DNA from 3 places in the Klebsiella terrigena genome. Region 3 is predicted to be linked to each of the others. Evidence: predicted binding sites of a transcription regulator. Region 3 holds the regulator's gene; each other region holds the start of a gene.
The links. Region 3 encodes PurR, which represses purine synthesis genes. Its sites were predicted from a motif close to CANGCAAACGTTTGCNTG; they were not measured.
Positions count from the first base shown of each region.

Region 1 (10,678 bases), 1.2 Mb from region 3:
GCCGTCCGCGGCGCCTAACACCGGGAGCCAGGCCTTCTGCGCAATGCCGCCCAGCCCCACCACTCCAACGCGTAGTTTCGCCGTCACGATTAATCCCCCAGATGAGCCAGCAGCGAGGCCAGCCGCTCTTTAAGTTCCGCCACTTCGGCCTCCAGCACCTCAACCCGGGTCTGGAGATCGTCTCCCGCCGGCGATACCGCTTCTACCGCCGTAATCAGCGAGTCCATATCATCGCAGAACAGATGCATGTAGCGGCATTCGCGCTTCCCCGGCTCGCGAGGCAGACGCGCGACAAAGGGGCCATCTTCGCGGCCTGCCAGCGTCTCGAGCACGCCTTCGATTTCCGCCATATCGCTAAATTCGTACATTCTTTGCGCCCGGCTGCGCAGCTCACCCGGCGTCTGCGCGCCGCGCAGCAGCAGCGTCGTGACCACCGCGACCTCCGCCGGTGTCAGCTTCAGATCGCCGAACTCGGAGTTGCAAAAGCGCTGTTCGTATTTGGTCACCCGATTGCCAAACCCGCTCACCGTGCGCAGGAAATGGCGCTTAACTAACGTATCCAGCAGGTCCTGGATATCGCTTTCGCTGAGCGACATCACCGGCTCGCGGTTGGTTTTCTGGTTGCAGGCGGTCACCACCGCGTTAACCGATAGAGGATACTGTTCCGGCGTCGTGACCTGTTTCTCCAGCAGGCAGCCAATAACGCGCGCTTCGTGCGCGGTTAACTGATATTTCATGCTCTCTCCTTAGCGACCCGGGATCCAGTCCGGTGTCGTCAACGCCGTCAATACGTGGTCACGCCACTGGCCATCGATTAGCAGATAATCTTTGGCGTAACCCTCTTTTTCAAAGCCAAGACGCGCCAGCAAATCGCCGCTGCGCTGGTTGTGCGGCATATAGTTGGCCATGATGCGATGGATATGCTGCGTGCGCTGCATATAGCGAATCGCCGAAGTCAGCGCTTCAAACATCAGGCCCTGCCCCTGCCACTTCTCGCCGATAGAGTAGCCGAGGTAGCAGGCATGAAACGACCCGCGCACCACGTTCGAAAAATTCGCCACGCCGACTATCTCTTTTTCTTGCGGATCGAGGAGCGCAAAGTAGAACGCCGATCCCTGCTTATGAAACTCCGAAATCATCGACAAGCGCGCCTGCCAGCCGGAGGGGTAGCAGTGGCTGTCATCGCGCACCGGCTCCCAGGGTTTTAAGAACCCTTTATTCTCCGCGTAGTAGTCGGCCAGACGCCAGGCGTCACGATCGTGGACCAGCCGCGTCACCAGCCTGTCCGTCGTCAAACGCACCTTTGGTACGTTACTGCGGTAGCCAAACATTCCCCTCTCCTGTTCCCCTGACTTATTACCCTGCACCCTTCACTATACCTGTCCTGAACGACGGTGTGAAAACAGCAACATACCATTTTCTGCACCATCTCCCCTTTTCGATGAATAGCCTCTATCAAACTTGCTTTTTGATAAAAAAATATTGTCGCAGGTACGCTGGGAAACGCCCGCTCTTCCCCGCACACTAGAAAGGCTAATCTCTATTTTCCCAGGAGGGGAAATGTCCCGCGTATCGCAGGCAAGGAGCCTGGGTAAATACTTCCTGTTGGTCGACAATATGCTGGTCGTTCTCGGCTTTTTTGTCGTCTTCCCGCTGATTTCCATTCGCTTTGTTGACCAGATGGGCTGGGCCGCGCTGATGGTCGGGATCGCCCTCGGCCTGCGCCAGCTGGTTCAGCAGGGTCTGGGGATTTTTGGCGGCGCGGTTGCCGACCGCTTCGGCGCCAAGCCGATGATCGTCACCGGTATGCTGATGCGCGCGGGCGGCTTTGCCGCGATGGCGGTGGCCCACGAGCCGTGGGTACTCTGGCTATCCTGCATTCTCTCTGGCCTCGGCGGGACGCTGTTTGACCCGCCGCGCGCGGCGCTGGTGGTTAAGCTGGTGCGTCCGCATCAGCGCGGCCGCTTCTTTTCGATTCTGATGATGCAGGACAGCGCCGGCGCGGTCATCGGCGCCCTGCTCGGCAGCTGGTTGTTACAGTACGATTTCCGCCTCGTCTGCAGCGTCGGCGCGGCGCTGTTCGTCGCCTGCGCCGGCTTTAACGCCTGGTATCTCCCGGCGTGGAAGCTGTCGACGGTGAAAACGCCGGTGCGCGAGGGGCTGGGGCGCGTGCTGCGCGACAGGCGCTTCGTGACCTATGTCCTGACGCTAACCGGCTATTACATGCTGGCGGTGCAGGTCATGCTGATGCTGCCGATTATGGTCAACGACATCGCCGGCTCCCCTGCCGCCGTCAAATGGATGTATGCCATTGAAGCGGCTATCTCCCTGACGCTGCTCTACCCGATTGCCCGCTGGAGTGAAAAACGCTATCGGCTGGAGCATCGGCTGATGGCCGGCCTGCTGGTCATGACGCTGGCCATGCTGCCGATCGGCTTAACCAGCAACCTGCAGCAGCTGTTTACGCTGATTTGCATTTTCTATATGGGGTCGATCATCGCCGAGCCGGCGCGTGAAACGCTGGGCGCATCGCTGGCCGACGCCCGCGCGCGCGGCAGCTATATGGGCTTTAGTCGACTGGGGCTGGCCTTTGGTGGGGCCTTCGGCTACGCCGGCGGCGGGTGGCTATTTGACGCCGGTAAAGCGGTCAACCAGCCGGAGCTGCCGTGGCTGATGCTGGGTATTATCGGCTTCATCACCTTTATCGCCCTGTGGTGGCAGTTCAGCGCCAGGCGCTCGGCCTCCGGCATGTTGGAGCCACGAACCTGATTCGCTGCGTCATGCCGGGCTGATTTTCAGCATTTTCCGCTAGCGCCTGTGGTGCTGGCAGGCCATGCTGCTTTGTGTCAGGATGAGTCCATGGCATTACGTTAAGGAACCCAATGAAAAAGATGTTTATCGTGGCCGCGCTTATCGTGAGCGGCCTCCTGAGCGGCTGTAATCAGCTTACGCAGTATTCGGTAAGCGAACAGGAAATTAATCAGGCGCTGCAGAAACGTAATCACTTCGCCAAGGATATCGGCCTGCCGGGCGTGGCGGATGCGCATATTGAACTGCACAATTTAACCAGCGCGATTGGTCGCGAGGAGCCGAATAAGGTGACTTTGAGCGGCGTTGCCAGCCTGGATCTCAATTCGCTGTTCGGTAATCAAAAAGCCACGATTGACCTTAAGCTGAAAGCGCTGCCGGTATTCAACAAGGAAAAAGGTGCGATCTTCCTGCAGGAAATGGAAGTCGTCGATGCGAAAGTCGCGCCGGAGAAGCTGCAGTCGGTCGTGCAGACGCTGATCCCCTACCTGAATCAATCCCTGCGCAGCTATTTTAACCAGCAGCCCGCCTACGTGCTGCGCGAAGACGCCAGCACCGGCGAAGCGCTGGCGAAAAAGTACGCGAAAGGTATAGAGGTCAAGCCGGGTGAGATAATCATCCCCTTCACCAATTAACATCACGGGCGCCAGGCGCCCGTTTTTTTACGGAAGTTGATGCAAAGGAAAACGTTTACGCTTATCCTTTGTGCCCGGTGAAAAACAGCCCTGATGACTGAACCTATTAGCCGGAGCCTTCCATGACAGCACAACCCCAGGTACTGAAAATCCGTCGCCCTGACGACTGGCACATCCATCTGCGCGATGACGATATGCTGGAAACCGTCGTGCCTTACACCAGCGAGTTTTACGGTCGGGCGATCGTGATGCCGAATCTGGCGCCGCCTGTCACCACCGTTGAAGCCGCCGTCGCCTATCGCCAGCGGATCCTTAACGCCGTGCCCGCCGGGCATGACTTTACCCCTCTGATGACCTGCTACCTCACCGATACGCTCGACCCAGCCGAGCTGGAGCGCGGATTTGAGGCCGGCGTTTTCACCGCGGCTAAACTCTACCCGGCCAATGCCACCACTAACTCCAGCCACGGCGTGACCAGCATCGATGCCATTATGCCGGTGCTTGAGCGCATGGAAAAACTCGGCATGCCGCTGCTGGTCCACGGCGAAGTCACGCATGCGGAAATTGATATTTTCGATCGCGAAGCGCGCTTTATCGAGACGGTCATGGAGCCGCTGCGCCAGCGCCTGCCGGGTCTGAAGGTGGTGTTCGAACATATCACCACCAAAGACGCCGCAGAGTACGTTCGCGATGGTAACGAGCTGCTGGCCGCCACCATTACGCCGCAGCATCTGATGTTTAACCGTAACCACATGCTGGTTGGCGGTATTCGTCCGCACCTTTACTGCCTGCCGATCCTCAAACGTAATATTCACCAGCAGGCGCTGCGCGAGCTGGTCGCCAGCGGCTTTACGCGCGCTTTTCTCGGCACCGACTCCGCGCCGCACGCCCGTCATCGTAAGGAAGCCAGCTGCGGATGCGCCGGCTGCTTTAATGCGCCGACCGCGCTGGGCAGCTACGCGACGGTGTTTGAAGAGATGAATGCGCTGCAGCACTTCGAGGCGTTTTGCTCGCTTAACGGCCCGCGCTTCTACGGCCTGCCGGTCAACGAGACCTTTGTTGAGCTGGTGCGCGAAGAGAGCGTTGTGGCAGAGAGCATCGCGCTGCCTGGCGACACGCTGGTCCCCTTCCTGGCCGGTGAAACCGTGCGCTGGACGATGAAAAAATAAAACGCTGCCCTCTGTTGTAAATCCGCAAATGATACTGTATAAATAAACAGTATATTACACAGGGGGCTATCATGCGCATCGAAGTGTCTATCGCCAAAACTACCGCCTTACCGAGCGGCGCTTTAGAAGCGCTGAATAATGAACTCTCCCGACGTATCGATCAGCAGTTCCCGGCCAAACCAAGCCAGGTAACCGTACGCTTCGCCACCGCTAACAATCTTTCTGTTATTGGTGGCCTTAAAGAAGATAAAGACCGGATAAGCGAAATCCTGCAAGAAACCTGGGAAAGCGCTGATGACTGGTTTATCCACGACGTACCCTGAGTCATTCGGGTTGTATGCAGACGGCGGCGCAAAATACCTCAGGTCGTTCATCGAGGTTTTTGCCTGTTCCAGGCTCATGCAGCTCGAAGTCTGACCGGTACAGCAAATTAATTTGCTCCCTCATTGTGCTTCTTTTGCCGGGTCGCCCCGGCTTTTTTATTCCCTCTTCCTGAATACTCAGACTTTTCTTTAATTTCCTGATTATTTCCTTACAAAATAATGTACAGCGGGACAAAATTTGCGCAAAAAAGCGGCAAAAAGAGAAAAGCTCGCCCCGCGCGCGTTAATTTCTCGAGTTTATTCTTAACACCTGATATAATTAACTTGCTTCAAAAAATATGCATTAAACCTCGAGAATTGTTGTCTTTTAACATATGAATAAGGGGTTATGATGGAAAAGAATAATGAAGTCATCCAGACCCATCCCCTCGTCGGATGGGACATCAGCACCGTAGATAGCTATGACGCGCTGATGTTGCGCCTGCACTACCAGAACCCCACTCATGAAAGCAGTAATGAAGCTGAAATTGGCCAGACTTTATGGCTGACGACGGACGTCGCACGTCAATTTATTTCTATTCTTGAAGCCGGTATTGCGAAGATTGAAGCAGGTGAATACCAGGTAAATGAGTACCGCAGACATTAGTGATTCTGCGGTCATCCATATACTCTAACTAAACGGGCACCGATTGGTGCCTGATTTATTTTCGGGCTTGTATAAGTGCGGGTTGTTAATTACCCTGCTAATAAAGCAAAAACCCGGAACATACCATGCAATACGACCTCATCATTATCGGCAGCGGCTCAACCGGCGCCGCCGCAGGCTATTACGCTCGTCGCGCAGGACTCAACGTTCTGATGATCGACGCCCACCAGCCTCCGCATCAGGAAGGCAGTCATCACGGCAATACGCGTCTTATCCGCCACGCCTATGGTGAAGGTGAACGATATGTCCCTCTGGTGCTGCGGGCGCAGCAGCTGTGGGATGAACTGGCGACCCTCAGCGGTGAAGCCGTTTTTGAGCGTACCGGGGTTATCAATCTTGGCCCGGCGGAGTCTGCGTTTCTCACCAACGTCATGAACAGCGCTCGTGAATTTGAGCTTAACGTTGAAGAGATGGACGCCCAGGCCATTATGGCCCGCTGGCCGGAGATTCGCGTGCCTGAGGGCTATCGCGGGGTTTTTGAGCCAGCATCAGGCGTTCTGCACAGCGAGCTGGCCATTGAAACCTGGATTCGCCTGGCCCGTGAAGCGGGCTGCGCGCAGCTGTTCAACTGTCCGGTCACCGCTATCGACCATCACCAGGACGGCGTCACTATCGACACCGCGGATGGCCAGTACAGCGCGCAAAAGCTGCTGATCAGCGCCGGTACCTGGGTAACCCGCCTGCTGCCGGAATTGCCGGTTCAGCCGGTGCGCAAAATCTTTGCCTGGTTCCAGGCCGATGGCCGCTATAGCAGCAAAAACAACTTCCCGGCGTTTACCGGCGAGCTGCCCAACGGCGACCAGTTCTACGGCTTCCCGGCGGAAGATAATGAACTCAAGATAGGCAAGCACAACGGCGGGCAGCTTATCTCCAGTGCCCAGGAGCGCACGCCGTTTGGCAGCGTGGCGACGGACGGTTCGGAATCGTTCAGTTTCCTGCGTAACGTCCTGCCCGGCATCGGCGGCTGCCTGCACGGCGCATCCTGCACCTATGACAATACGCCGGATGAGGACTTCATTATCGATACGCTCCCCGCTCATCCGCAAACGCTGCTCATCAGCGGATTAAGCGGCCATGGCTTTAAATTTGCGCCGGTTTTGGGCGAAATCGCCGTCCAGTTTGCCCGCGGAGAATCGCCAGCGTTTGATCTGACCCCCTTCTCGCTGGCCCGCTTTCAGCAATAATAGCCCACCCGCGGTGCCGCCACTGCACCGATAAAAAAACGGCCTCATCGGAGGCCGTTTATCACTGAGAGATCCTATGCGTCGCCTGTATGACTTACTGATCAACAACGTCCGCGAGCACTTTATGATCTATCTCGCTCTGTGGCTGCTGCTGACCATTATCGACCTCGTCTGGCTATGGTTTTTCTGACGTCTCAGGATCCGGGATCCCCAGTTTGGTATTCAGACGCCCGCGGGATTTATTGAAAATCTTATTCCCATTCTCACGCCCGGCCCGCAGCTGACGCTGCTCCTCTTCCGGCAGCTTATGCTCTTCCATACAGGATTCACTGCAGCATCCGGCAAACTTCTCCGCGCAGCTCGGACACTGGATAAACAGCAGATGGCAGCCGTCGTTCAGGCAGTTGGTGTGGCTATCGCAGGGCTCACCGCACTGATGACAGTGCGCGATGATGTCGTCAGAAATACGCTCGCCCATGCGCTCATCAAAAACAAAGTTTTTACCGATAAAACGCACCGGCAGACCCTGCTCACGCGCGCGACGCGCGTACTCAATGATGCCGCCTTCAATGTGCCAGACCTTGCTGAAGCCGTTATGTTTCATCCACGCGCTGGCTTTTTCGCAGCGGATACCGCCGGTACAGTACATAACGATTTTTTTATCTTTATGCTCCTGCATCATCTCAACCGCCTTCGGCAGCTGATCGCGGAAGGTGTCGGCGGGAATTTCCAGCGCCTGTTCGAAATGCCCCACTTCGTATTCGTAATGGTTACGCATATCGATAAAGATCGCGTCGGGATCGTCCAGCATCGCGTTAACTTCCGCAGCCTTCAGGTAGTCACCAACGTCAGAGGCATCAAAGGTCTCATCATCGATACCGTCGGCAACAATTCGGTCACGCACCTTCAGGCGCAGCACCCAGAATGATTTGCCGTCGTCGTCGAGGGCGACGTTCATGCGCAGCCCTTCCAGCGCCGGGTTGAAGGCGTACAGATATTCGCGCAGGGCCTCAACGCGGCTTTGCGGGACGCTGATTTGCGCATTGATCCCTTCGTGGGCCAGGTAAATACGGCCAAACACGTTCAGCTTAGTCAGCGCAATCCACAGGGCGTCGCGCGTCGCTTTTGGGTCAACGATGGTGAAGTACTTATAGAAAGAGATCGTCGTGCGCGGCTCGCTCTCGGCCAACATCTGCGCTTTTAACGTCTCATTTGAAATGCGGTTATGTAACACTGGCATGGTGTACCTGCTCGACATAAAAATGAGTAAAACAAACGGCCGGCATCATATAGTAAAAAGGCATTAATTTACATCCATACATTTCACGCTACATTTTTTACCGCAACCTTCGCTCTGATTTAACAATAAATGCCAACCGGGCCGCTGGTTTTGGCTGAACCATAAAAAAATGCGATAATATAACGCGTTGCTTAATTAAACAGGTATGAGATGACCCATTTACCTAAATTTTCCGTGGCGTTGCTGCATCCGCGCTATTGGCTACTTTGGCCAGGAATCGGCCTGCTGTGGCTCGTTGTCCAGCTCCCCTATCCGCTGATTTATCGCCTGGGTACCGCCCTGGGTCGACTCGCGATGCGCCTGATGACCCGGCGCGCAAAAATTGCCTACCGTAACCTGGAGCTCTGCTTTCCCGAGAAGAGCGAGCAGGAACGTCATCAGCTGATAAAACAAAATTTTGAATCCGTTGGCATGGGCCTGATGGAAACCGGTATGGCCTGGTTCTGGCCTGCGCGCCGCATTGCGCGCTGGACCGACTCTATCGGCGTCGAACATATCAGGGCCGTACAGGCACAAAAACGCGGCATTCTGCTGATCGGTATCCACTTCCTCACTCTCGAAATGGGCGCCCGCATGTTCGGGATGAATGAGCCGGGTATTGGCGTCTATCGTCCGAATGATAATCCGGTTATCGACTGGCTGCAGACGTGGGGACGACTGCGCTCCAACAAGGATATGATCGACCGTAAGGACCTGAAGGGCATGGTGCGGGCGCTGAAAAAAGGCGATGTTATCTGGTACGCGCCGGACCACGACTACGGCCCGGCCTCCAGCGTCTTCGTGCCTTTTTTCGCCGTCGAACAGGCCGCCACCACCTCCGGTACCTGGATGCTGGCAAAAATGTCGAAAGCCTGCATCGTTCCCTTCGTGCCGCGGCGTAAGCCCAACGGTAAAGGCTATGAGCTGATTATTCTGCCGCCGGAGTGCGATCCGCCGCTGGACGACCCACAGACGACCGCCCTGTGGATGAACCACATCGTCGAGAAGTGCATTCTGATGGCGCCGGAGCAGTATATGTGGATGCATCGCCGCTTCAAATCGCGCCCACCCGGCGTTCCTTCGCGCTACGAATAGCCGCCGTTATTACGCACAAAGCCCCCGTTCGGGGGCCACGACCTTAGCATTAAAAGCCCTCCTCCGTTGCAGCAATCCTTTCTCAGGCGCATAATTAGCAGGCTCATATTTTCAACTTTTGACCTGCAGCGCAGGCCAGTGGGATCCTATGTCGTCTGCCGATCTACCTGTTAACTGGAAACGCAATCTTACCGTCACCTGGTTCGGCTGTTTTTTAACCGGCGCGGCGTTCAGCCTCGTGATGCCGTTCCTTCCGCTTTACGTTGAACAGCTCGGCGTAACGGGCCACGGCGCCCTCAATATGTGGTCGGGGCTGGTCTTCAGCATTACCTTTCTTTTCTCTGCCGTTGCCTCACCGTTCTGGGGCGGCCTGGCCGACCGAAAAGGTCGCAAAATCATGCTGCTCCGTTCCGCGCTCGGAATGGCTATCGTCATGGCGCTGATGGGCCTGGCGCAAAATATCTGGCAATTTCTGCTGCTGCGCGCGCTGCTGGGACTGTTAGGCGGGTTTATCCCGAACGCCAACGCCCTTATCGCCACCCAAATTCCTCGCCAGAAGAGCGGATGGGCGCTGGGTACGCTCTCCACCGGGGCGGTCAGCGGCGCCCTGCTTGGCCCGCTGGCCGGCGGTTTTCTCGCTGACCTGTGGGGCCTGCGCCCCGTCTTCTTTCTCACCGCCAGCGTCCTGTTTATCTGTTTCCTCCTGACGCTGTTCTTCATTCGCGAGCAGTTTGTGCCGGTGGCGAAAAAAGAGATGCTTAGCGCCAGAGACGTCTTCTCCTCCCTGAAAAGCCCAAAACTGGTGCTCAGCCTGTTCGTCACTACCCTGATTATCCAGGTGGCGACCGGGTCGATTGCGCCGATCCTGACGCTGTACGTGCGGGATCTGAGCGGAGACATCAGCAATATTGCCTTTATCAGCGGGATGATCGCCTCCGTGCCCGGCGTGGCTGCCCTGATCAGCGCTCCGCGTCTCGGCCGGCTGGGAGATCGGATCGGGCCGGAAAAAATCCTCATCGTGGCGCTGATCCTCTCCGTTCTGCTGCTTATTCCGATGTCATTCGTCCAGACTCCGCTGCAGCTGGGCATTTTGCGTTTCCTGCTCGGCGCCGCCGACGGTGCGCTGCTGCCGGCGGTGCAAACGCTGCTGGTGTACAACTCCACCAGCCAGGTCGCCGGCCGCATCTTCAGCTATAACCAGTCGTTTCGCGATATTGGCAACGTCACCGGCCCGCTCATCGGTGCCTCCGTCTCCGCCAACTATGGCTTCCGGGCGGTCTTTTTGGTCACCGCCTGCGTGGTGCTGTTCAACGCTATCTACTCGACCATCACCTTACGTCAGCCGCGAAGCAGCGAACCCTCTGACGGCCGGGGCTCCGGCGATCGTTCGGTAAATTAGGTCCGCAAAGCCTCCTTGCCCTTGACGCATCGCCCGCCGCCTTCTATAGATTGGATCGTGTCCATTTCTCATTCTTCTTA
Region 1 is NZ_CP050508.1:3,590,697-3,601,374, forward strand. It holds gene HCK03_RS16880 (Gfo/Idh/MocA family protein) at 1-87, opposite strand, end outside; gene HCK03_RS16885 (YceH family protein) at 90-737, opposite strand; gene rimJ (ribosomal protein S5-alanine N-acetyltransferase) at 747-1,331, opposite strand; gene mdtH (multidrug efflux MFS transporter MdtH) at 1,561-2,769, shown strand; gene HCK03_RS16900 (lipoprotein) at 2,883-3,443, shown strand; gene pyrC (dihydroorotase) at 3,566-4,612, shown strand; gene dinI (DNA damage-inducible protein I) at 4,684-4,935, shown strand; gene bssS (biofilm formation regulator BssS) at 5,327-5,581, shown strand; gene solA (N-methyl-L-tryptophan oxidase) at 5,707-6,825, shown strand; gene HCK03_RS16925 (YceO family protein) at 6,902-7,015, shown strand; gene trhO (oxygen-dependent tRNA uridine(34) hydroxylase TrhO) at 7,001-8,065, opposite strand; gene HCK03_RS16935 (Kdo(2)-lipid IV(A) acyltransferase) at 8,276-9,199, shown strand; gene mdtG (multidrug efflux MFS transporter MdtG) at 9,348-10,598, shown strand.
Region 1: pyrC (dihydroorotase) is a predicted target of PurR. The motif match lies at 3,488-3,505, and genes of this name have one in related genera.

Region 2 (10,678 bases), 1.3 Mb from region 3:
TCGAGATCGTACTCGAGGCCGAAACGGGTTTCGTCCCATTTCATCGAGTTTTTGAGCGACGTCATCGCCCACGGCGCGCGGTCAAGGTTGCCACGATCGACGAACAGCTCCAGCGCCACTTCGCGTCCGGAACGGGTGGTGAAGGTATCGCGTAGAACGTCGAAATCACCGGCCACCAGCGCGAACAGGTAGCACGGTTTCGGGAACGGATCCTGCCACTGAGTCCAGTGACGGCCGTTTTCCAGCTCGCCCTGCGCCACGCGGTTGCCGTTAGAGAGCAGGTACGGGTATTTCGCCTTATCGGCGATAATTTTGGTGGTGAAGCGCGCCAGAACGTCCGGGCGGTCCAGATACCAGGTAATATGGCGGAAACCTTCCGCTTCACACTGCGTGCACAGCGCTTCACCAGACTGATACAGCCCTTCGAGCGCGGTATTGGCCGCCGGGCTGATTTCATTGACGATAGTCAGGGTGAAATGTTCCGGTAATCCGCCAATAACCAGCTGGTTATTTTCTTCTTTATAGTCGCTCCACGGTTGACCGTTAACCTGCAGAGAGACCAACGTCAGGTCTTCGCCATCCAGACGCAATGGCACATCAGACGCAGCCGCGTGACGGGAGACTTTACTCTCGGCCGTAACAACGGTTTTCGCGGCATCCAGGTCAAAGGTCAAATCGATATCGCTAATCAGATAGTCCGGCGCACGATAGTCGTGGCGGTATTTGGCTTGGGGCTGTTGTGTCATAAAAAACCTTTAGCATGTTCCATAAAGTGTCAAACCCAGTCTATTCCTGTTGTGATGTTCTCGCTATGCAGAATCTTCATCTTTTCAACGTCAAACACGAAAATCGCTACATATTGATAACACAGGAGGCACGAAATGCGCTCGACCCGGTGCAAAGCTTGTGGTGTGATCCGTGTTCAATATATTAAACTAGGCCTCGCAAATGACCGTCAGCGTCGCCATCGGCCTTCACTGCGGGACAGAGTCGGGGAATAAAGCTATACTCCGCCTCCTTTTTTCTGCTCTGGTTTTGATGGATACGCTCCAGTGAGAGGATGCTACTGCGCACCATGACACAATTCACTGCTCCTGTACTGCACTCGCTGCTTGATACGGATGCCTATAAGCTGCACATGCAGCAGGCCGTGTTCCACCGCTATAACGAGGTACACGTTGCGGCGGAGTTCCGCTGCCGCGGGGATGACTTGCTCGGCATTTATGCCGATGCGATTCGCGAACAGGTTGAGGCTATGCGCGACCTGAAGCTGCAGAACGATGAGTATCACTGGCTGTCGACCCTGCCGTTCTTTGCCGAGGATTACCTCGACTGGCTGCGCGACTTCCGCTACGACCCGCGACAGGTCACCGTCAGCAACGACAACGGCAAGCTGAACATTCGTCTATCCGGCCCCTGGCGCGAAGTCATTATGTGGGAAGTCCCGCTGCTGGCGGTGATCAGCGAGCTGGTTCATCACTACCGTTCGCCGGAAATCGGCGTTGATCTGGCGCTGGAGACCCTCGAGCGCAAGCTGAGCGACTTCAGGGAAATCACCGCCGATATCGATATGAGCCGCTTCCGTTTGATGGACTTCGGCACCCGTCGTCGCTTCTCGCGCGAGGTCCAGCAGGCTATCGTCAAACGCCTGCAGCAGGAGCCGTGGTTTACCGGCACCAGCAACTACGACCTGGCGCGTCGCCTGCATCTCACGCCGATGGGTACCCAGGCTCATGAGTGGTTCCAGGCCCATCAGCAGATCAGCCCAAGCCTTGCCAGCAGCCAGCGCGCGGCCCTTGCCGCCTGGCTGGAAGAGTATCCGGACCAGCTGGGTATTGCCCTGACCGACTGTATTACGATGGATGCCTTCCTGCGTGATTTCGGCCCGGAATTCGCCGAACGCTATCAGGGGCTGCGCCACGACTCCGGAGACCCGGTTGAATGGGGCGAGAAAGCCATTGCCCATTACCAGAAGCTGGGTATCGACCCGCTGAGTAAGGTGCTGGTCTTCTCCGATAACCTCGATCTGACGAAAGCCGTCGATCTCTATCGTCACTTCTCATCGCGGGTGAATCTCAGCTTTGGCATCGGAACGCGCTTAACCTGCGATATTCCACAGGTTAAGCCGCTCAATATCGTGATAAAGCTGGTGGAGTGCAACGGCAAGCCGGTGGCCAAGCTTTCAGACAGCCCTGGCAAGACCATCTGTCACGATAAGGCATTCGTGCGCGCCCTGCGCGAAGCCTTCGACCTGCCGCCGATCAAAAAGGCCAGTTAATCACCACAAGGAGCCGTTCTGGCTCCTTGTTCTTTATTTATTTCCGAAAACTCCCTCTCGCGGTGCGAAATCTGCTTGTCTGACGGAAGATGACAGGTAACATAGATATCCCCCCATTGCAGGGGGAAACAGATATTTTTATTGGACTACGAATAGAGAGACTATTATGAGCGTTGTGCCTGTAGCCGACGTACTCCAGGGCCGTGTTGCGGTTGACAGCGAAGTCACCGTCCGCGGATGGGTACGTACCCGCCGAGATTCAAAAGCTGGCTTTTCCTTCCTGGCCGTCTATGACGGTTCCTGCTTTGATCCTGTACAGGCCGTCATTAGTAATTCTCTTCCCAATTACAATCAGGAAGTGCTGCGTCTGACTACCGGCTGCTCGGTCATCGTCACCGGTAAAGTCGTGGCATCTCAGGGCCAGGGCCAGAGCTTCGAAATTCAGGCCAGCAGCGTCGAAGTGACCGGTTGGGTAGAAGATCCGGATACCTACCCGATGGCGGCCAAGCGCCACAGCATCGAGTATCTGCGCGAAGTCGCCCACCTGCGTCCGCGTACCAACCTGATTGGCGCGGTTGCCCGCGTGCGTCATACCCTGGCGCAGGCGCTGCATCGTTTCTTTGACGAGCAGGGCTTCTTCTGGGTTTCTACTCCGCTGATCACCGCTTCTGATACCGAAGGCGCAGGCGAAATGTTCCGCGTCTCGACGCTGGATCTGGAAAACCTGCCGCGTAACGACCAGGGCAAAGTGGATTTCGATAAGGATTTCTTCGGCAAAGAGTCGTTCCTTACCGTTTCCGGCCAGCTGAACGGCGAAACCTACGCCTGCGCGCTGTCGAAAATCTACACCTTCGGCCCGACCTTCCGCGCGGAAAACTCCAACACCAGCCGCCATCTGGCGGAGTTCTGGATGCTGGAGCCGGAAGTGGCCTTCGCCAGCCTGAACGATGTGGCAGGTCTGGCGGAAGCGATGCTGAAGTACGTCTTCAAGGCCGTACTGGAAGAGCGCGCGGACGACATGAAATTCTTCGCCGAGCGCGTGGATAAAGATGCGGTCGACCGCCTCGAGCGTTTCGTCTCTGCCGATTTCGCCCAGGTCGATTATACCGACGCGGTCACGATCCTCGAAAACTGCGGCAAGCAGTTCGAAAACCCGGTGTACTGGGGCGTGGACCTCTCTTCCGAGCACGAGCGCTACCTGGCAGAAGAGCACTTCAAAGCGCCGGTGGTGGTCAAAAACTATCCGAAAGACATTAAGGCGTTCTACATGCGCCTTAACGAAGACGGCAAAACCGTCGCCGCAATGGACGTTCTGGCACCGGGTATCGGTGAAATTATCGGTGGTTCGCAGCGTGAAGAGCGCCTGGACGTGCTTGACGCACGTATGGCGGAAATGGGTCTTAATAAAGAAGACTACTGGTGGTATCGCGACCTGCGTCGCTACGGCACCGTTCCGCACTCTGGCTTCGGCCTGGGCTTTGAGCGTCTGATTGCCTACGTCACCGGCGTTCAGAACGTTCGCGATGTGATTGCGTTCCCGCGTACTCCGCGCAGCGCGACATTCTGATTTTTATTCCCGCCTTACAAAAAGGGTCAGCGTAAGCTGGCCCTTTTTTATGTCAATTATTGTTAACGAATATCTAGAAACTTAAACATCAACCCTTCCGCGTCACATTTATGTTACTCACTATTTCGACCCCCACCGAAACAAGAAAGCGCACCTTATGTTCATTCATCGGTGAAATGACTGACTATTTTGCTCATTTTTTAACCACCCGCCGCACAACATGCAAAGACAAATGCTGAGTGAAAAAAAAGCGAAATCCAGCCACAAAATGCACAAATCGCCACTTATCTAAATTAATCATAATTAATTCATATAGATATATAAGACATGGTGATTTTATGCGCAAAGTGGAACGGAATTTTGATTGAGTTCACAAAGTTCCCAAAAATTCACATTTTGTTACATACACTTTCTTATTGTTACTCATATGCGACATTGGTAGCATTTTCAGGCTAGCGAAACGCTGGCGCGGATGGAAAGATGCCTTCAGACACCAAACTATCATCAATGGTTCTGTAAATTTTTATTGACAGAATGTATTGGCGGCAGTGGCAAGTGTTCATATAAAAATACTAATGAGGGTAATAAATAATGATGAAGCGCAATATTCTGGCAGTGGTAATCCCTGCTCTGCTGGTAGCCGGCGCAGCAAATGCTGCAGAAATCTATAACAAAAACGGCAACAAACTGGACTTTTACGGGAAAATGGTTGGCGAGCACGTTTGGACAACAAATGGCGACACCAACAGCTCCGACACCACCTATGCACGTATCGGCCTGAAGGGCGAAACCCAGATCAACGATCAGCTGACCGGTTACGGCCAGTGGGAATACAACATGGATGCGTCCAACGTTGAAGGTTCCCAGGGGACTAAAACCCGTCTGGCATTCGCAGGCCTGAAGGCTGGCGAATACGGTTCATTCGACTACGGCCGTAACTACGGTGCAATCTATGACGTTGAAGCTGCAACCGATATGCTGGTTGAGTGGGGCGGCGACGGCTGGAACTACACCGACAACTTCATGACTGGCCGTACCAACGGCGTTGCTACCTACCGTAACTCTGACTTCTTCGGTCTGGTTGACGGCCTGAGCTTCGCGCTGCAGTATCAGGGTAAAAACGACACAAGCCGTGCTATCCAGAAACAAAACGGCGACGGCGTCAGCACCTCTGCAACCTACGCATTCGAAAACGGTATCGCGCTGTCTGCAGGCTACGCGAGCTCTAACCGCAGCATCGCTCAGAAAGCTGATGGCAACGGTGACAAAGCTGAAGCATGGGCAACCTCCGCTAAGTACGATGCAAACAACGTCTATGCGGCAGTGATGTACTCCCAGACTTACAACATGACTCCGGAAAACCAGGCTAACTACTTCGCTGGCAAAACTCAGAACTTTGAAGCCGTTGCTCAGTACCAGTTCGACTTCGGTCTGCGTCCGTCCGTGGGCTACGTTCAGACCAAAGGCAAAGACCTGCAGGGCCGCGCTGGCTTCTCCGGCGGCGATGCTGACCTGGTTAAATACGTAGAACTGGGTACCTGGTACTACTTCAACAAGAACATGAACGTCTACGCAGCATACAAATTCAACCTGCTGGACGACAACGAATACACCAAAACTGCTGGCGTAGCCACCGACGACCAGGCGGCAGTGGGTATCGTTTACCAGTTCTAAGTTTTCAGCAGTACACCCCTTCGTGATATGCCTAAAAAGCAGGACTTCGGTCCTGCTTTTCTACGTTACTAAGGCAAAGATCGTAACTTTGGAAAACCTTCGCGCTTTTTGTCGCAAACGGTTGGCAATTGGTCATTCTCCCGTTACCCTGATAGCGGAACTCCCTTCAGTAATCACAATGGAACCTCGTCATGTTTGAGAACATTACTGCCGCCCCTGCCGACCCTATTCTGGGCCTGGCCGATCTGTTTCGTGCCGATGACCGTCCTACAAAAATTAACCTCGGGATTGGCGTTTATAAAGATGAAACGGGTAAAACCCCGGTCCTGACCAGCGTGAAGAAGGCAGAGCAATATCTGCTGGAGAATGAGACCACAAAAAATTATCTGGGTATCGACGGTATTCCGGAATTTGGTCAATGCACGCAGGAGCTGCTGTTCGGTAAAGGAAGCGCTATCATCAGCGACAGGCGTGCCCGTACCGCCCAGACCCCTGGTGGTACCGGTGCCCTGCGCGTTGCCGCTGACTTCCTTGCCAAAAATACCGACGTTAAGCGCGTTTGGGTGAGCAACCCGAGCTGGCCGAACCACAAGAGCGTATTCAATTCCGCCGGCCTTGAGGTTCGCGAGTACACCTACTACGATGCGGCTAGCCGCACGCTCGACTTTGCCGGCCTGCTGGCAAGCCTCAATGAAGCTCAGGCGGGTGACGTTGTTCTGTTCCACGGCTGCTGCCACAACCCAACCGGTATCGATCCGACGCTGGAACAGTGGCAACAGCTGGCACAGCTCTCCGTTGATAAGGGCTGGCTGCCGCTGTTCGACTTCGCCTACCAGGGCTTTGCCCGCGGTCTGGAAGAAGATGCTGAAGGCCTGCGCGCCTTTGCCGCGCTGCACAAAGAGCTGCTGGTTGCCAGCTCCTACTCGAAGAACTTCGGCCTGTACAATGAGCGCGTTGGCGCCTGTACGCTGGTCGCGAGCGATAGCGACACCGTTGACCGCGCGTTCAGCCAGATGAAGTCAGCGATCCGCGCTAACTACTCCAACCCGCCGGCGCACGGCGCTGCCGTTGTGGCGACAATCCTCAGCAACGATGCGCTGCGCGCTATCTGGGAGCAGGAGCTGACCGACATGCGCCAGCGCATTCAGCGTATGCGCCTGCTGTTCGTCAATACCCTGCAGGAAAAAGGCGCTAACCGCGACTTCTCCTTCATCATTAAGCAAAACGGCATGTTCTCGTTTAGCGGCCTGACCAAAGAGCAGGTTCTGCGCCTGCGCGAAGAGTTCGCTATTTACGCCGTGGCTTCCGGGCGTATCAACGTTGCTGGCATGACGCCGGACAACATGGCGCCGCTGTGTGAAGCGATCGTCGCCGTACTGTAACGCCGCAGGACCCTAAAAAAAGAAGGCCGCATTTGCGGCCTTTTTTGTATTTAGCGTCCGGCATGGTTACCAGACCGGCATTTCATCCTGCAGGAAGGGATTGTGCAAACGCTCATGACCCAGCGTTGACATCGGCCCGTGGCCGGGGATAAACGTCACGTCATCGCCCAAAGGCAACAGCTTGCGTTTAATCGCGTCGATCAGCTGGCCGTGGTCGCCGCGCGGGAAGTCGCTACGCCCGACGCCACCTTTAAAGATAACGTCGCCGGAAACCAGCAGCCGCGACGCGTCATCGAAGAAAACAACGTGTCCCGGCGTATGGCCCGGGCAGTGCAGAACCTGCAGAGAAACGTTCCCCACGCTGACGACATCGCCTTCATTGAGCCAGCGGTCAGGATGCAGCGGCTGGCAATCCTCCAGGCCGAACATCCGGCTTTGCGCAGGGAGTCCTTCCAGCCAGAACTCATCTTCTTTTTCCGGGCCGATAATCGGCACGCCGTAATGTTGCGCCAGCTCGGCTGCCGCACCAACGTGATCAAGATGACCGTGAGTGAGCAAAATCTGCATCAGGCTAACGCCCGCTGCCGCCACTTCCTGTTTGATTCGCTCTGCATCACCGCCGGGATCGACCAGCGCAGCAAGTCGGGTTTGCTCACACCAGATTAAAGAGCAGTTCTGGGCGAACGCGGTAACCGGAATAATACGATAGTTCATGACGCTCCTTTCGTTACCAGTGCCTTACCGGACCGGTATCAATATGCACAAAGTTGCTACGTGGGTAGTATCCTACACCACCCGCGCCCATAGATAACGCCGCTTTGCGAACATTGCTCAACGAAATGCCTTCAATATGAAAATCCATGGCCTGGCCTTTGGTGTGGTAGCTATGTTTGGCTACACCGCGGCTTCGTGCACGTAGCTCATCGTTGGTATCGAGGGAACGATAGCCGGAGATCAGCTGGACAGGCTTACTGGTGCCAAGTAATCCCTGCAGGCGATAAAGATGATCGAATAAGCTCGGATCGATGGACTTTATTTTATTCGCGCGGAAATCACGGAAGAAATGGTTAAGTCTTGCTAATTCATCCTGAATATAGCCTCTGCCATCGAAGAACTCCGCTTTGAGTGATTCACCGGTATGCAGGTTATTCAGCGTCAAAATACGCGGTCGGGGGGTCGAGAGGGTGGCAAATGCCGGCGCAGGCAAAATGGCTGCTGCACCTAGCGCAGCGCCACCTAGCGCCAGCAGTTTGCGGCGATTAGCGTCAAATTTGTCCATGATAATCAGGTCTACAAGTAAATGAATCGAAATATACACGCCATCCTTCAAGCTGCCTGTTTACTGGCGACGTCTTCTCCCCCGCGCACTCACCGTAGCAAGCGTCAGGAGGTTCCCAGACCTGTCACCTCAATGCAGTTTTAATGGTGTTGTGTAATATGCACTTCTGGCGCACGAAAGGCACCTTACCGGGCATTATTGCCAACGTCAAGGCGGCCTAACCCCAGTGAAAACGGGCCCTGTAGACGAACAGCGCCTGTTTTCACCCAGAGTTAGGACAACGATATCCGTTGAACTACTTCATTTACCTGATTAATTGTTCGGCTTTTGCCAGAATTTGTGCGCCAGATCGCGCGGTGAGATCGTAATTGTAAATATCTGTTCGATATTGTGTGCGTCCATCAGCGCCAACAAAGGCGGTGAGATAATAAAGATTCACCGGGATATTGTTGCGGATATTCACATAGCGGGTATCGCCCTGCTTAAGCGCGGCGGAAATTCGCGTATCGTTCCAGCCCGCATCCTGCAGCAGCATATTTGCCAACTCGGAGGCCTTATTCACGCGCACGCAGCCGGAGCTCAGCGCCCGTACGTCTTTCTGGAACAGGTTGTGATTCGGCGTATCGTGCAGATAGATAGCGTCAGAACTCGGCATGTTGAATTTGTAGCGCCCCAGCGAGTTGCGCGCGCCCGGAGCCTGCTGGAAGCGGAACGGAAGATTGCTCTCGGTGATTGTCGACCAGTCTACGCGATAAGGGTCGATCGCCTCTTTGCTGTTCCAGCCGCGCATCAGGGTATAGCCATGCTGCTCAAGATAGCCCGGATCGTTGCGCACCTTCGGCAGAATATCTTTGCGCGCCAGCGTCGGCGGCACGTTCCACGGCGGATTGACCACCACGTTATTCAGCGCGCTGCTCATCATCGGCGTTTTACGGTCCGGACGACCGACGATCACCCGCGATGCCAGCACCTGGCTACCGTCCTGGTAATAGACCAGCGAAAAGGCCGGAATATTCACCATTATGCCGGTCGACAGCTTGCCAGGCAGCAGGCGCAAGCGCTGAATATTGAGCGCCACTACCCCGGCACGCTGCGCCGCGGAGACGTTCAGACCATCGCGCGTGGATTGGCCAATCACGCCGTCCGCGCCCAGCCCCTGCCAGGCCTGAAAGCGCTTTACGCCCTCAACCAGCTGGCGATCGTAAATGCCGCGGGCGGCCGGCTTGCTTTTCTTGCCCGCCGACGGGCTGACAACGTCGCCCGGGAGGGTAATTTTCGCCGAATCATCCAGCATGCCGGTACGCTGTAATATCTCGCGCAGCGCGCCGATATCATTACTCCACTCGCCCGGACGCAGCGAAGCGCTGCCGGTCATCTGCGGCCACGGCCGCGAATCGGCCACCAGCTGCAGCAGCGCCTGATGCATCGCTTCATACTGCGGATGACGCGGCGTGAGTCCGGCAATAAACTGCGGCAAAGAGCCGTTGTCCAGCGCCAGCTGCCACTGATTGATGACCGATAGCGGCGGCGTGGCCATGGCGTAGGGTTTGGTTCCGTATAGCCAGCGGTTGCCCTGAATCGGAATACCGCTAATAAAATGCAGGTAGCCCATCATGGCGTCGGACAGCACGACATCACGCGCCATTCCGCTCACCGCGGGATCGGTCAGCAGGCTCACCCAGGTGGTGAACTGCGGCTGGAAACCGGCGATAGCGACTTCGGCCAGCTGCTGCTGAAATGCCTGCACCGCCTCACGGCTATCCCACATCGGTTTCATATCCCTGGCCGCATACAGCGACACCAGCGGATTCATAAAGACGGGCTTATAGCCAGCCGGAAGCAGCGCTTCAATCTCGGCCCGGCTTTTCGCGGCGACCTCGGTCGCCAGAGGCTGCTCGCCGGCCATTTTCGCCACCGTGGCAGACTGGCCGTTGTTTAGCAGCAGCGCTGACGAAAGCTCTCCCAGCGTGGCGGAACTATCCGCGGGTACGACTTCAGGCTCTTCGGCCTGGACATTGAACAGTGGAGCAAATGCAAAAGCCAGGCTCAAGCTCAGCGCCGACAATTGACGACCATACCGTTTCTTTAGCAACATCCCTTGCCCCCCTGTTGACACATTGCCGCCCTTAAAAATAGGGCTCACTCTCAGTATATAAAGGCGAAAACGCTTTTGCCTTCCCAAATGTAAAGAAGTTTAAAGATTATACAACGTTAACACATCATACCGGCTAACAAAAAGGGCGACATCATGTCGCCCTTTTAGACTACTCACTCCCTACCGCAGCAGATCGGTCAGGAAGCGTCCGCCGTGCCCGGCAGCGTTTGGGGCAGCTGGGCCGCGAAACCGCGCAGGCCAACCACGTGCACGTGCTCATGGTTATTGAACACCTTACGCACCAGCTTATAGGTGGTGCCTTTTTCCGGACTGATATTTTCCGGGGCGGCAATAATCAGCTGCATTTCCAGACGTTCGCACAGCTCAAACAGGGTGGCGATAG
Region 2 is NZ_CP050508.1:3,747,256-3,757,933, forward strand. It holds gene pepN (aminopeptidase N) at 1-746, opposite strand, end outside; gene pncB (nicotinate phosphoribosyltransferase) at 1,076-2,278, shown strand; gene asnS (asparagine--tRNA ligase) at 2,445-3,845, shown strand; gene HCK03_RS17685 (porin) at 4,437-5,519, shown strand; gene HCK03_RS17690 (amino acid aminotransferase) at 5,711-6,901, shown strand; gene HCK03_RS17695 (MBL fold metallo-hydrolase) at 6,968-7,615, opposite strand; gene HCK03_RS17700 (YcbK family protein) at 7,629-8,180, opposite strand; gene ldtD (L,D-transpeptidase) at 8,485-10,275, opposite strand; gene mukB (chromosome partition protein MukB) at 10,473-10,678, opposite strand, start outside.
Region 2: HCK03_RS17690 (amino acid aminotransferase) is a predicted target of PurR. The motif match lies at 5,630-5,647, and genes of this name have one in related genera.

Region 3 (10,678 bases):
GACGGCAGCCTGGCAATTGTCTCCACCAGCAACGCCGGCACGCCGCTTACCGGCAGCGCTAAACCGCTGCTGACCGTGGATGTCTGGGAACATGCTTATTACATTGACTACCGTAACGCCCGTCCGAACTATCTGGAGCACTTCTGGGCGCTGGTAAACTGGAAGTTTGTCGCGGCTAATCTGGCGGCATAAAACTGCACCGCAGAAGGGGAAACCCTTCTGCGGTGATTATTAGCGGCTGGCAAAGGCCTCTTGCGGCCGTCCGCGACCGCTGAACAGCACCAGCATCAGCGCCACGCCGGCGATGATTGCCCCCATTACCGGAACAAATGCGTAGCCCAGCCCGCCGGAAATTACCGCCCCACCGGCCGCCGCGCCCAGCGCATTGCCAAGGTTAAACGCCCCGATATTCACCGAAGAAGAGAGCCCCGGCGCTTCGTGAGCCACGCGCATCACGCGCATCTGCAGCGGCGGCACCACGGCGAACGTCGCCGCGCCCCACACCACCATGCTGATGGCCGCGCCGACCTGCGACTGCGCCAGCAGCGGGATCGCCAGCATGATAACCATCAGCAGCAGTAAAAAGCCCTTCAGCGTGCCGGAAACCGAGCGGTCGGCAAATTTTCCGCCAAGATAGTTGCCCAGAGAGAAGCCGACGCCAATCAGCACCAGCATTGCGGTGACGAACAGCGGCGAAGCGTGGGTAATGGTATGCAGCACCGGCGAAATATAGGTATAGAGGGTGAACATCGCCCCGGCCCCGAGCACGGTGGTCAGCAGCGCGGAAAGCACCTGCGGCCGCATCAATACCGCCAGCTCCTCCTTCACGTTTGGCCGCTCCCCTGCGCTGCCTTTTGGCAGCGAGAACCACAGGCTGACCATCGCCACCAGGCCAAGGCCCGCCGTGGCGAGGAAGGACATGCGCCAGCCGATGGTTTCACCGAGCCAGGTCGCCGCCGGGACGCCGCCAATGTTGGCGATGGTCAGCCCCATAAACATGGTGGCTACCGCGCTGGCCTGCTTGTGCTTAGGAACCACGCTCGCAGCCACTACCGACCCGAGGCCGAAGAAGGCGCCGTGGTTCAGGCTGGTAATAATGCGCGAGAGCAGCAGCGTGGTGTAATCCGGCGCCATTGACGAGAGGACGTTGCCAAGGGTAAAAATAGCCATCAGGAAAATCAGCGCGCTGCGGCGCGCGCGGTGCGACAGCAGCAGCGTCATCAGCGGCGCCCCGACCATCACACCGATGGCATAAGCGCTGATCAGCATCCCCGCAGCGGGAATGGACACATCCACGCCTCTGGCGATAACCGGCAGTAATCCCATCGGGGAAAATTCGGTCGTACCGATACCAAACGCCCCAATGGCCAGCGCTAACAGGGGAAAGTTGATCTTCATGCAATGACTCCAGCAGACCGTCCTCAGCGACGGTATCTCATCAGAAGCGAAAAGCATGACATCAATCACAGAAAAACAAAAGTAAACGAAATGGCAAAAGATTTTTGCGAATTTGATAATAATGCGCGGAGATAGGGGGAAAGGAGCCTCTCCCCCGAAAAAATTAGTGCAGTACGGCGGTCAGCGCTGCGGCCACGATCAGGCCCAGAACAATAATCGTCGTGGTCAGCGAAAACTTTAAATCTGTATCCATCAATTTTCCCCCTGATTATCCCCACAAGAAAAGTGAGCCTGCTCATTTTTGCACAATATTGTATAAAAATCTTCTGAGATTTAGGGTGATGCACATTTTTACTCTTCCCCTTTGCCGCAAGATCGGACAAAATCCCACGCTAATTTGAAAGCGTATCGGCCATTGACCCCTTCCTGTCGTTCTGTGTCGTTTCCCGACGTGATGCAATGTTGAACATTGTACTCAGGGTGTGTATAGGCAAACGTTTCCGTATCGATAATCAGACGATCAGGTCAAGGTCTGGAGAGAGAAGTAATGGCAACAATTAAAGATGTAGCGAAGCGCGCAAACGTTTCCACTACAACAGTTTCACATGTAATTAACAAAACCCGCTTTGTCGCTGAAGAGACGCGCAACGCGGTATGGGCTGCCATCAAAGAGCTGCACTACTCTCCGAGTGCGGTGGCGCGCAGCCTGAAGGTTAATCACACCAAATCGATCGGTCTGCTGGCCACCAGCAGCGAAGCGGCCTATTTCGCCGAGATTATCGAGTCCGTTGAGAAGAGCTGCTTCCAGAAGGGCTACACCTTGATTCTCGGCAACGCCTGGAACGATCCGGAAAAGCAGCAGGCCTACCTGTCAATGATGGCGCAAAAGCGCGTCGACGGCCTGCTGGTGATGTGCTCCGAATATCCGCAGTCGGTGCTCTCCATGCTCGAAGAGTACCGCAACATCCCGATGGTGGTGATGGACTGGGGTGAGTCCAAGGCCGACTTTACCGATTCGGTTATCGATAACGCCTTTGAAGGCGGCTATATGGCCGGTCGTTACCTCGTTGAGCGCGGCCACCGTGAAATCGGCGTGATCCCGGGTCCGCTGGAGCGCAACACCGGCGCCGGGCGTCTGGCCGGTTTTATGAAAGCGATGGAAGAAGCGCAGATTAACGTCCCGGAAAGCTGGGTGGTTCAGGGCGACTTCGAGCCGGAGTCCGGCTACCGCGCGATGCAGCAGATCCTCAGCCAGCAGCATCGTCCGACCGCCATCTTCTGCGGCGGCGACATCATGGCGATGGGAGCGATTTGCGCCGCCGACGAAATGGGCCTGCGCGTTCCGCAGGATATTTCGCTGATTGGCTATGACAACGTGCGCAACGCCCGCTACTTTAGCCCGGCGCTGACCACCATTCATCAGCCAAAGGACTCTCTCGGCGAAGCCGCCTTCAATATGCTGATGGACCGCATCGTCAACAAGCGCGAAGAGTCGCAGTCTATCGAAGTTCACCCGCGGCTGGTCGAGCGCCGCTCGGTGATCGACGGCCCGTTCGTCGACTACCGCCGCTAATCCTGCCGGGCGTCGGCTATTCCGGCGCCCGCAGCCACTCCCGATTTAACGTTTCGCTGTCGCCAAGGTAGTCCAGCAGCCATGAGAGCGCCGGTGAGATATCGCTCTGCTGCCAGGTCAGGCAGCAGGCGGCGTCCGGGAACGGATTTTCCAGCGCCAGCGCCGTCCACTCACCGCTGTCGATCCACGGGCGGGCGAAGTGCGACGGCACCATGCCGATGCAGAGCCCGGCCGACAGGCAGGTTGCCGAGGCATCCCAGTCCGGCACCACCACCCTCTTCTGATTATCCAGCAGCCACGTCGTGCGCTTCGGCAGCGATCGGGAAGTATCTTCCCTGACCAGCGACGGCCAGTTGCGCAACGTGTCATCGCTCAGCGGGCCGTTCATTTTCGCCAGCGGATGGTGGCTGGCGACGACGCAGTGCCAGCTCAGCATGCCCATATCGCGAAAGGCGTAGCGTCCGCCGACCGGAATCGAGCGGGTCGCGCCGATGGCCAGCTCCACGCGGCCGTCGGCCAGCGCGTCCCAGACGCCGTTAAACACCTCCTGGAAAACAATCAGCTCGACGTCCGGAAAGTGGCGATAAAAATCGACAATCATCTGCCGCATCCGCGCCGGCTTCACGATATCGTCAACCGCGATCGAGAGCTGCCCGCGCCAGCCGTTGGCGATCTGCTGACACTGGCGGCGGGTGATCTGCATTTTTTTGATAACAGAACGCCCTTCCTGTAAAAACCACACCCCGGCGGGGGTGAGCTCAACGTCGCGGTGGCGACGTTCAAAGAGCGGAACGGCCAGCCACTCTTCGAGCTGACGCACGGTGTAGCTGACCGCCGAGGGTACACGATGCAGCTCCTGAGCCGCTGCGCTAAAGCTGCCGTTGCGCGCAACCGCATCAACCACTTCAAGGGAGTATTCTGACCACATATTCTGCCTGCAAATTTTTTGAACGCATGTAACAAATATTAGCGTTTCACAAGCCAGAATGCACTCCCTACACTCTGCGGCATCTTACCTGCATCAGAAGAAAGAGAACTTTATGCAACAACCTGGGAAAGGATTTTTGGTTTGGCTGGCGGGCCTCAGCGTGCTCGGCTTCCTCGCAACCGATATGTATCTGCCGGCGTTTTCGGCTATCCAACAGGATCTGAATACTTCAGCGGCCTCGGTCAGCGCCAGCCTGAGCGTGTTTCTCGCCGGTTTCGCCCTTGGCCAGCTGTTCTGGGGCCCGGTATCCGATCGCTATGGGCGCAAGCCGGTGCTGCTCAGCGGCCTGGCGATCTTCGCCGTCGGCTGCCTTGGCATGCTGTGGGTCGATGACGCGACCCTGATGCTGGCGCTGCGATTTGTGCAGGCCATCGGCGTCTGCGCAGCGGCGGTCACCTGGCAGGCGATGGTCACCGACTATTATCCTGCCCAGCGCACCAACCGCATATTCGCCACCATCATGCCGCTGGTGGGCCTCTCCCCGGCCCTGGCGCCGCTGCTCGGCAGCTGGCTTCTCGCCCATTTCGACTGGCAGGCTATCTTCGCGACCCTGTTTATCGTCGCTCTGCTGCTGATGCTGCCTGCATTACGCCTCAAGCCGGTGAGCAAGCCCGATAGCAGCACGCAGAAAAAACTCACCTTCCTGGCGCTGCTGCGCTCGCGCGAATACAGCGGCAACGTGCTGATCTACGCCGCCTGCTCCGCCAGCTTTTTCGCCTGGCTGACCGGTTCGCCGTTTATTCTGCACGACATGGGCTACGGGCCAACCGCCATCGGCCTGAGCTACGTACCGCAGACTATCGCCTTTTTAATCGGCGGATACGGCTGTCGTGCCGCGCTGCAGAAATGGCAGGGACAGCAGCTGCTGCCGTGGCTGCTGGTCGTTTTTGCCATCAGCGTTGCCGCCACCTGGCTGGTGGGCCTGCAGCAGGATGTCTCCATCGTCGCGCTGATGGCCCCCTTCTGCGTGATGGCTATCGTTAACGGCGCCATTTACCCGATTGTCGTCGCCCAGGCGCTGCGGCCGTTCCCTCAGGCGACGGGTCGCGCCGCCGCGCTGCAGAATACCCTGCAGCTCGGACTGTGCTTCCTGACCAGCCTGCTGGTGTCGACGCTGATCGCCACTCCGCTGCTCACCACCACCAGCGTGATGCTGGCCTCCATCGTGCTGGCCGGACTGGGATATGCGATGCAGCTGCGGAGCGCCCGTCTCAGCACCCAGTCGTCACATGCATAGAATGGTTTCAGTGATGTTAAGGTCCAGTAATTAGCCTGCTAATATGTTTTTATTGAAAGCCTTAAAATAGGGGCCTATACTGGATCCCGTATCACATAAATAGAAAGTTTATCGATATTAACGGGGGCAGGACGCCTCCCGTTTCACCATGGAAGGCCTTTCGGCAAGGGTTATCTCCCTTCCTCTGTTCTACGTCGGATAGCAGCTTCACGGATTTTCCGTGAGATTTCTCACAATGCCAAAAAAAGCGTCTACGCTGTTTTAAGGTTCTGATCACTTGGGCGTGATGGAGAAGCTATGAGTTCATCGTGTATAGAAGAAGTAAGTGTACCAAATGACGACTGGTACCGAATTACAGCTGAGTTGCTCGGTCGTGCGGGTATTGAAATTAATGGCCCCGCTCCCTCCGATCTACGGATAAAAAACCCCCTCTTTTTTAAGCGCGTGCTGCAGGAAGGGTCTCTGGGGTTAGGTGAAAGTTATATGGACGGCTGGTGGGACTGCGAGCGTCTGGATATTTTCTTCCACAAGGTGCTGCGCGCCGGGCTGGAAAACCAGCTTCCCCGCCATCTCAAAGATACGCTGCGTATTGCTGCTGCTCGTCTGTTCAATCTGCAAAGTAAAAAACGTTCCTGGATTGTCGGCAAAGAGCATTACGATCTCGGCAACGACCTCTTTAGTCAGATGCTCGACCCCTATATGCAATACTCCTGCGCTTACTGGAAAGAGGCGCAATCTCTGGAAGAGGCTCAGCAGGCTAAATTAGATCTCATTTGCCGTAAGCTGCAGCTGGAGCCGGGGATGCGGGTGCTGGATATTGGCTGCGGCTGGGGCGGTCTGGCCTATTACATGGCAAAAAATTATCACGTTAGCGTGGTTGGCGTTACCATTTCTGCCGAACAGCAAAAAATGGCCCAGCAGCGGTGTGAGGGATTAGACGTCACTATCCTGTTACAGGACTATCGCGACTTACATGATAGTTTTGATCGTATTGTTTCCGTCGGTATGTTCGAGCACGTGGGGCCGAAAAACTACGCCACCTATTTCGATGTCGTCAACCGGAATATGAAAGCGGACGGTCTTTTTTTACTGCACACCATCGGTTCAAACAAAACGGACCTCAGCGTCGATCCGTGGATCAATAAATATATCTTCCCTAACGGCTGCCTGCCGTCGGTACGCCATATTGCAAAAGCCAGCGAAACGCATTTCGTGATGGAAGACTGGCACAATATAGGCGCCGATTACGATACCACGCTGATGGCCTGGTACGAGCGGTTCCTCGCCAGCTGGCCGGATATTGCCGATAACTACACCGAGCGTTTCAAGCGCATGTTTAGCTATTATCTGAACGCCTGCGCCGGTGCCTTTCGCGCGCGCGATATTCAGCTGTGGCAGGTGGTGTTTTCTCGCGGTGCCGAGAGCGGCCTGCGCGTGGCGCGCTAGATCCTGACCTGCACTCAACATGCCTGCCGGTGTCATCACCGACAGGCATTTTTTTTCCCCATCCCGTCGTTGTTTCCGCAACAGCGGGCGTTCAGCGATGAGAAATGGTGCTGCTGAAATCGGCGAGCCGCAGGCTGCGGCCGGGAGCTAAACGGCAGCCCCATCGTAGCGAGCAGCCCGCGACTATGACTCTTGCGTCACCTTTTGGACGGCTTCTTTCGCGGCCAGCACCCGCTCAACGGTATCGACCACCGCCTGCGTCTGTGGATCAATCTCGATATTGACCCGATCCCCCAGCTTTTTCACTCCCAGCGTGGTGCGCAGCAGCGTTTCCGGGATCAGGTGCACGCAGAAGCGCGTTGGCGTGACTTCGCCAACCGTCAGGCTAATGCCGTCAACGCCGATAAAGCCTTTATACAGAATGTACTTCATCAGCGCCGGGTCCTGGACCTTGAACCAGATCTGGCGGTTATTTTCCGAGGTCAGGATCTTAACCACCTCCGCGGTGGTCATAATATGGCCGGACATCAGATGGCCGCCAATTTCATCGCTGAACTTTGCCGCGCGCTCAACGTTGACCACGTCCCCCTGACGCACGGCGCCGAGGTTGGTGATACGCAGGGTTTCTTTCATCAGGTCAAAACTGATGCGCGCGCCGTCGATCTCGGTGACGGTCAGACAGCAGCCGTTATGTGCGACCGACGCACCGGTTTCCAGTCCGTCGAGCATGTGCTCAGGCAGTTCCACCACGTGGGTACGAAAATTGGGCTTCTCATCGATGGACACCACTTTAGCGGTCCCCTGCACAATGCCAGTAAACATGCTTTGCTCCTCCAGGAATGGCTCACAATATATTAATCGGCAACAATAACAGGTGGTAAATAAGGTTGCCAGCACGCATCGTGCCCTACCATTTTTTCACTGGCTTAATGGCTAATCCTCGCTACAATAGACTGGCTAATCCCTCTGCTTTTTCTTCTTGCTGCCATTAACGGCGGCTTTTTTAGTCTTAAAATAACAACAATATAAAGGTGTACAGGTGCAGAAGTACTTCATTGAAGCGCGTCAGTTGTTAGCACTGGCTATTCCCGTCATCCTTGCGCAGGTGGCCCAGACCTCAATGGGCTTCGTCGATACCGTCATGGCGGGTGGCTACAGCGCCACCGATATGGCGGCCGTTGCCATCGGTACCTCCATCTGGCTGCCGGCGATCCTCTTTGGCCACGGTCTGCTGCTGGCGCTAACGCCGGTCGTCGCCCAGCTCAACGGCTCCGGGCGCCGTGAGCGCATCGCGCACCAGGTGCGCCAGGGTTTTTGGCTGGCGGGGTTCGTCTCGGTGCTGGTGATGGTGGTGCTGTGGAACGCCGGCTATATCATCAGCTCAATGCATAATATTGACCCGGCGCTGGCGGATAAAGCCGTCGGCTACCTGCGCGCGCTGCTGTGGGGGGCTCCGGGCTACCTCTTCTTCCAGGTTGCGCGTAACCAGTGCGAAGGCCTGGCGAAAACCAAGCCGGGGATGGTCATGGGCTTCATCGGCCTGCTGGTGAATATCCCGGTCAACTACATCTTTATCTACGGCCATTTCGGCATGCCGGAGCTGGGCGGCGTGGGCTGCGGCGTGGCAACGGCTTCCGTGTACTGGGTGATGTTTTTCAGCATGATCTCCTGGGTACGTCGGGCGCGCTCAATGCGTGATATTCGCGGCGCCGAGGGGTTCAGCAAGCCGGATTTTGCCGTCCTCAAGCGCCTGGTCCAGCTCGGGCTGCCGATCGCGCTGGCGCTCTTTTTCGAAGTGACCCTGTTTGCGGTGGTTGCGCTGCTGGTTTCTCCGCTGGGCATTATCGATGTCGCCGGCCATCAGATTGCGCTTAACTTCAGCTCGCTGATGTTCGTTTTACCGCTGTCGCTGGCGGCGGCGGTTACTATCCGCGTCGGCTTCCGCCTCGGCCAGGGTTCAACCCTCGATGCGCAAACCTCCGCCAGAACCGGCGTCGGCGTTGGCGTCTGCATGGCCGCGATCACGGCGATTTTCACCATCCTGATGCGCAAACAGATCGCCCTTCTCTACAACGACAACCCGGAAGTGGTGGTGCTGGCCTCCCAGCTGATGCTGCTGGCGGCGATATATCAGGTCTCCGACTCCGTCCAGGTCATCGGCAGCGGGATCCTGCGCGGCTATAAGGATACGCGCTCAATCTTCTTTATTACCTTTACCGCCTACTGGGTTCTGGGACTGCCGAGCGGCTATGTGCTGGCGTTAACCGATATTGTCGTCCCGCGCATGGGGCCCGCCGGCTTCTGGTGCGGGTTCATTATCGGCTTAACCTCTGCGGCAATCCTGATGATGCTGCGGATGCGCTTCCTCCAGCGTCAGCCGTCGAGCGTCATTTTACAGCGCGCAGCGCGCTAACCGGCAGCGGTGCCCCGCTTTCGGGGCGCCGTTTCTCAGCGATAGCCGGGTCCGTGCGGGCCCAGCGCCTCTCTCAGCGCCTCAACAAAGCATTTGATTTTGGTCGTGCGTCGGCGTCCTGCCGGCACCAGCACGTGCATCGGTCGCGAAGGGCCGGAAAATCCCGATAAAACCTGCACCAGCCTGCCCTCCTTAACCTCAACTCTCAGCACCTCTTCCGGCCCGAGGGTGATGCCGTGCCCGGCGAGAGCGGCGTTCATCAGCGCTTTCCAGTCGTTTGAACGGAAGCGCCCGGCGGGTTTAACCTCCACCGTGGCGCCCTCCCTGGTGAACTGCCAGCGGCAGGCGTTCATGGCCGACCAGTGGCCATAGACCAGGCAGGAGTGGTGCTGCAGATCCGCCGGCGTCTGCGGCTCGCCGTGGCGCAAAATATAGTCAGGAGAGGCGCAGGCTATTAACCGATAAGGGCGCAGCGGCCAGGCGACCATGGTGCTGTCGGCCAGCTCGCCGATGCGAATAATCACCTCGAACTCCTCTTCTATCGGGTCGACGATGCGGTCGCTGAGGGTCAGCTCAACCTGAACCTCGGGGTAGCGGGCGAGATAGTCGGTGATAAACGTCGAGAGCGCGTGCGAACCAAAGGTAACCGGCGCATTGACTCTGATAATGCCGGAAGGAGTTGCCTTCATCTCCAGCGCCAGCGCGTCGGCCTCAGCGACTTCGTCCAGCACCACACGGCAGCGCTCATAGTAGCTGCGGCCGATATCGGTCAGGGTTTGCCGCCGCGTCGTTCGCGCGATGAGCGAGGTGCCGAGATGCGCCTCGAGGGCCGCTACGTGGCGGGCAACCATCTGCGGCGAAAGCTGCAGCTGCTCGGCAACGGCGGCAAATGAGCCGGTTTCTGCCGCCTTGACGAAAACCTTCATGCTGATGAGCTGATCCATGATTCACTCATTTGAGTTGTTTATCATGCAACCATCTTACGATTTATCTTCTGTGACGAGGGAATTAAATTTATTTCCTCAACGAGGCAATTTGTCAGGAGTCAAAGATGAAGATCGGAATAATAGGCGCCGGGTTTGTAGGACGCTCCATCGCTAAGCTTGCGCTGCAGGCTGGCCACGACGTGATGCTCAGCAACTCACGGGGGCCGCAGACGCTGTTCAGCCTGCGGCCGATGATCGGCTGCCAGGTGGGCAGCGCGGACGAGGCCGCCGAATTTGGCGAGGTGGTGGTGATTGCCGTCCCCCTCAGCGCCATCAACGCACTGCCGGTCGCCGGGATTAAAAATAAGCATGTTATTGATGCGGTCAATTACTACCCGCAACGGGACGGCGACATTGCCGAGCTCGATTCCGGGCAAACCACGACCAGCGAACTGCTGGCGCGGAACCTGCCCACCGCCAGAATCACCAAAGCCTTCAACGCCATCCCGATGACGCAGCTGGAAAGCGATGGCCTGGCCGCCGGGGCGGAAAATCGCCGGGCGCTGCCGCTGGCGGGCGATGATGAAGAGGGGAAAGCCATCGCCGCCGCGCTGTACGACGCCTTTGGTTTTGATGCCCTCGACGTCGGGCCGCTGAGCGAAGGATGGCGCTTTGAACGCGGCACGCCCGCCTATTG
Region 3 is NZ_CP050508.1:2,436,857-2,447,534, reverse strand. It holds gene sodB (superoxide dismutase [Fe]) at 1-192, shown strand, start outside; gene HCK03_RS11485 (MFS transporter) at 232-1,398, opposite strand; gene cydH (cytochrome bd-I oxidase subunit CydH) at 1,562-1,651, opposite strand; gene purR (HTH-type transcriptional repressor PurR) at 1,946-2,971, shown strand; gene punR (DNA-binding transcriptional activator PunR) at 2,988-3,899, opposite strand; gene punC (purine nucleoside transporter PunC) at 4,012-5,196, shown strand; gene cfa (cyclopropane fatty acyl phospholipid synthase) at 5,494-6,642, shown strand; gene HCK03_RS11455 (riboflavin synthase subunit alpha) at 6,826-7,464, opposite strand; gene mdtK (MdtK family multidrug efflux MATE transporter) at 7,682-9,055, shown strand; gene HCK03_RS11445 (LysR family transcriptional regulator) at 9,091-9,999, opposite strand; gene HCK03_RS11440 (NADPH-dependent F420 reductase) at 10,107-10,678, shown strand, end outside.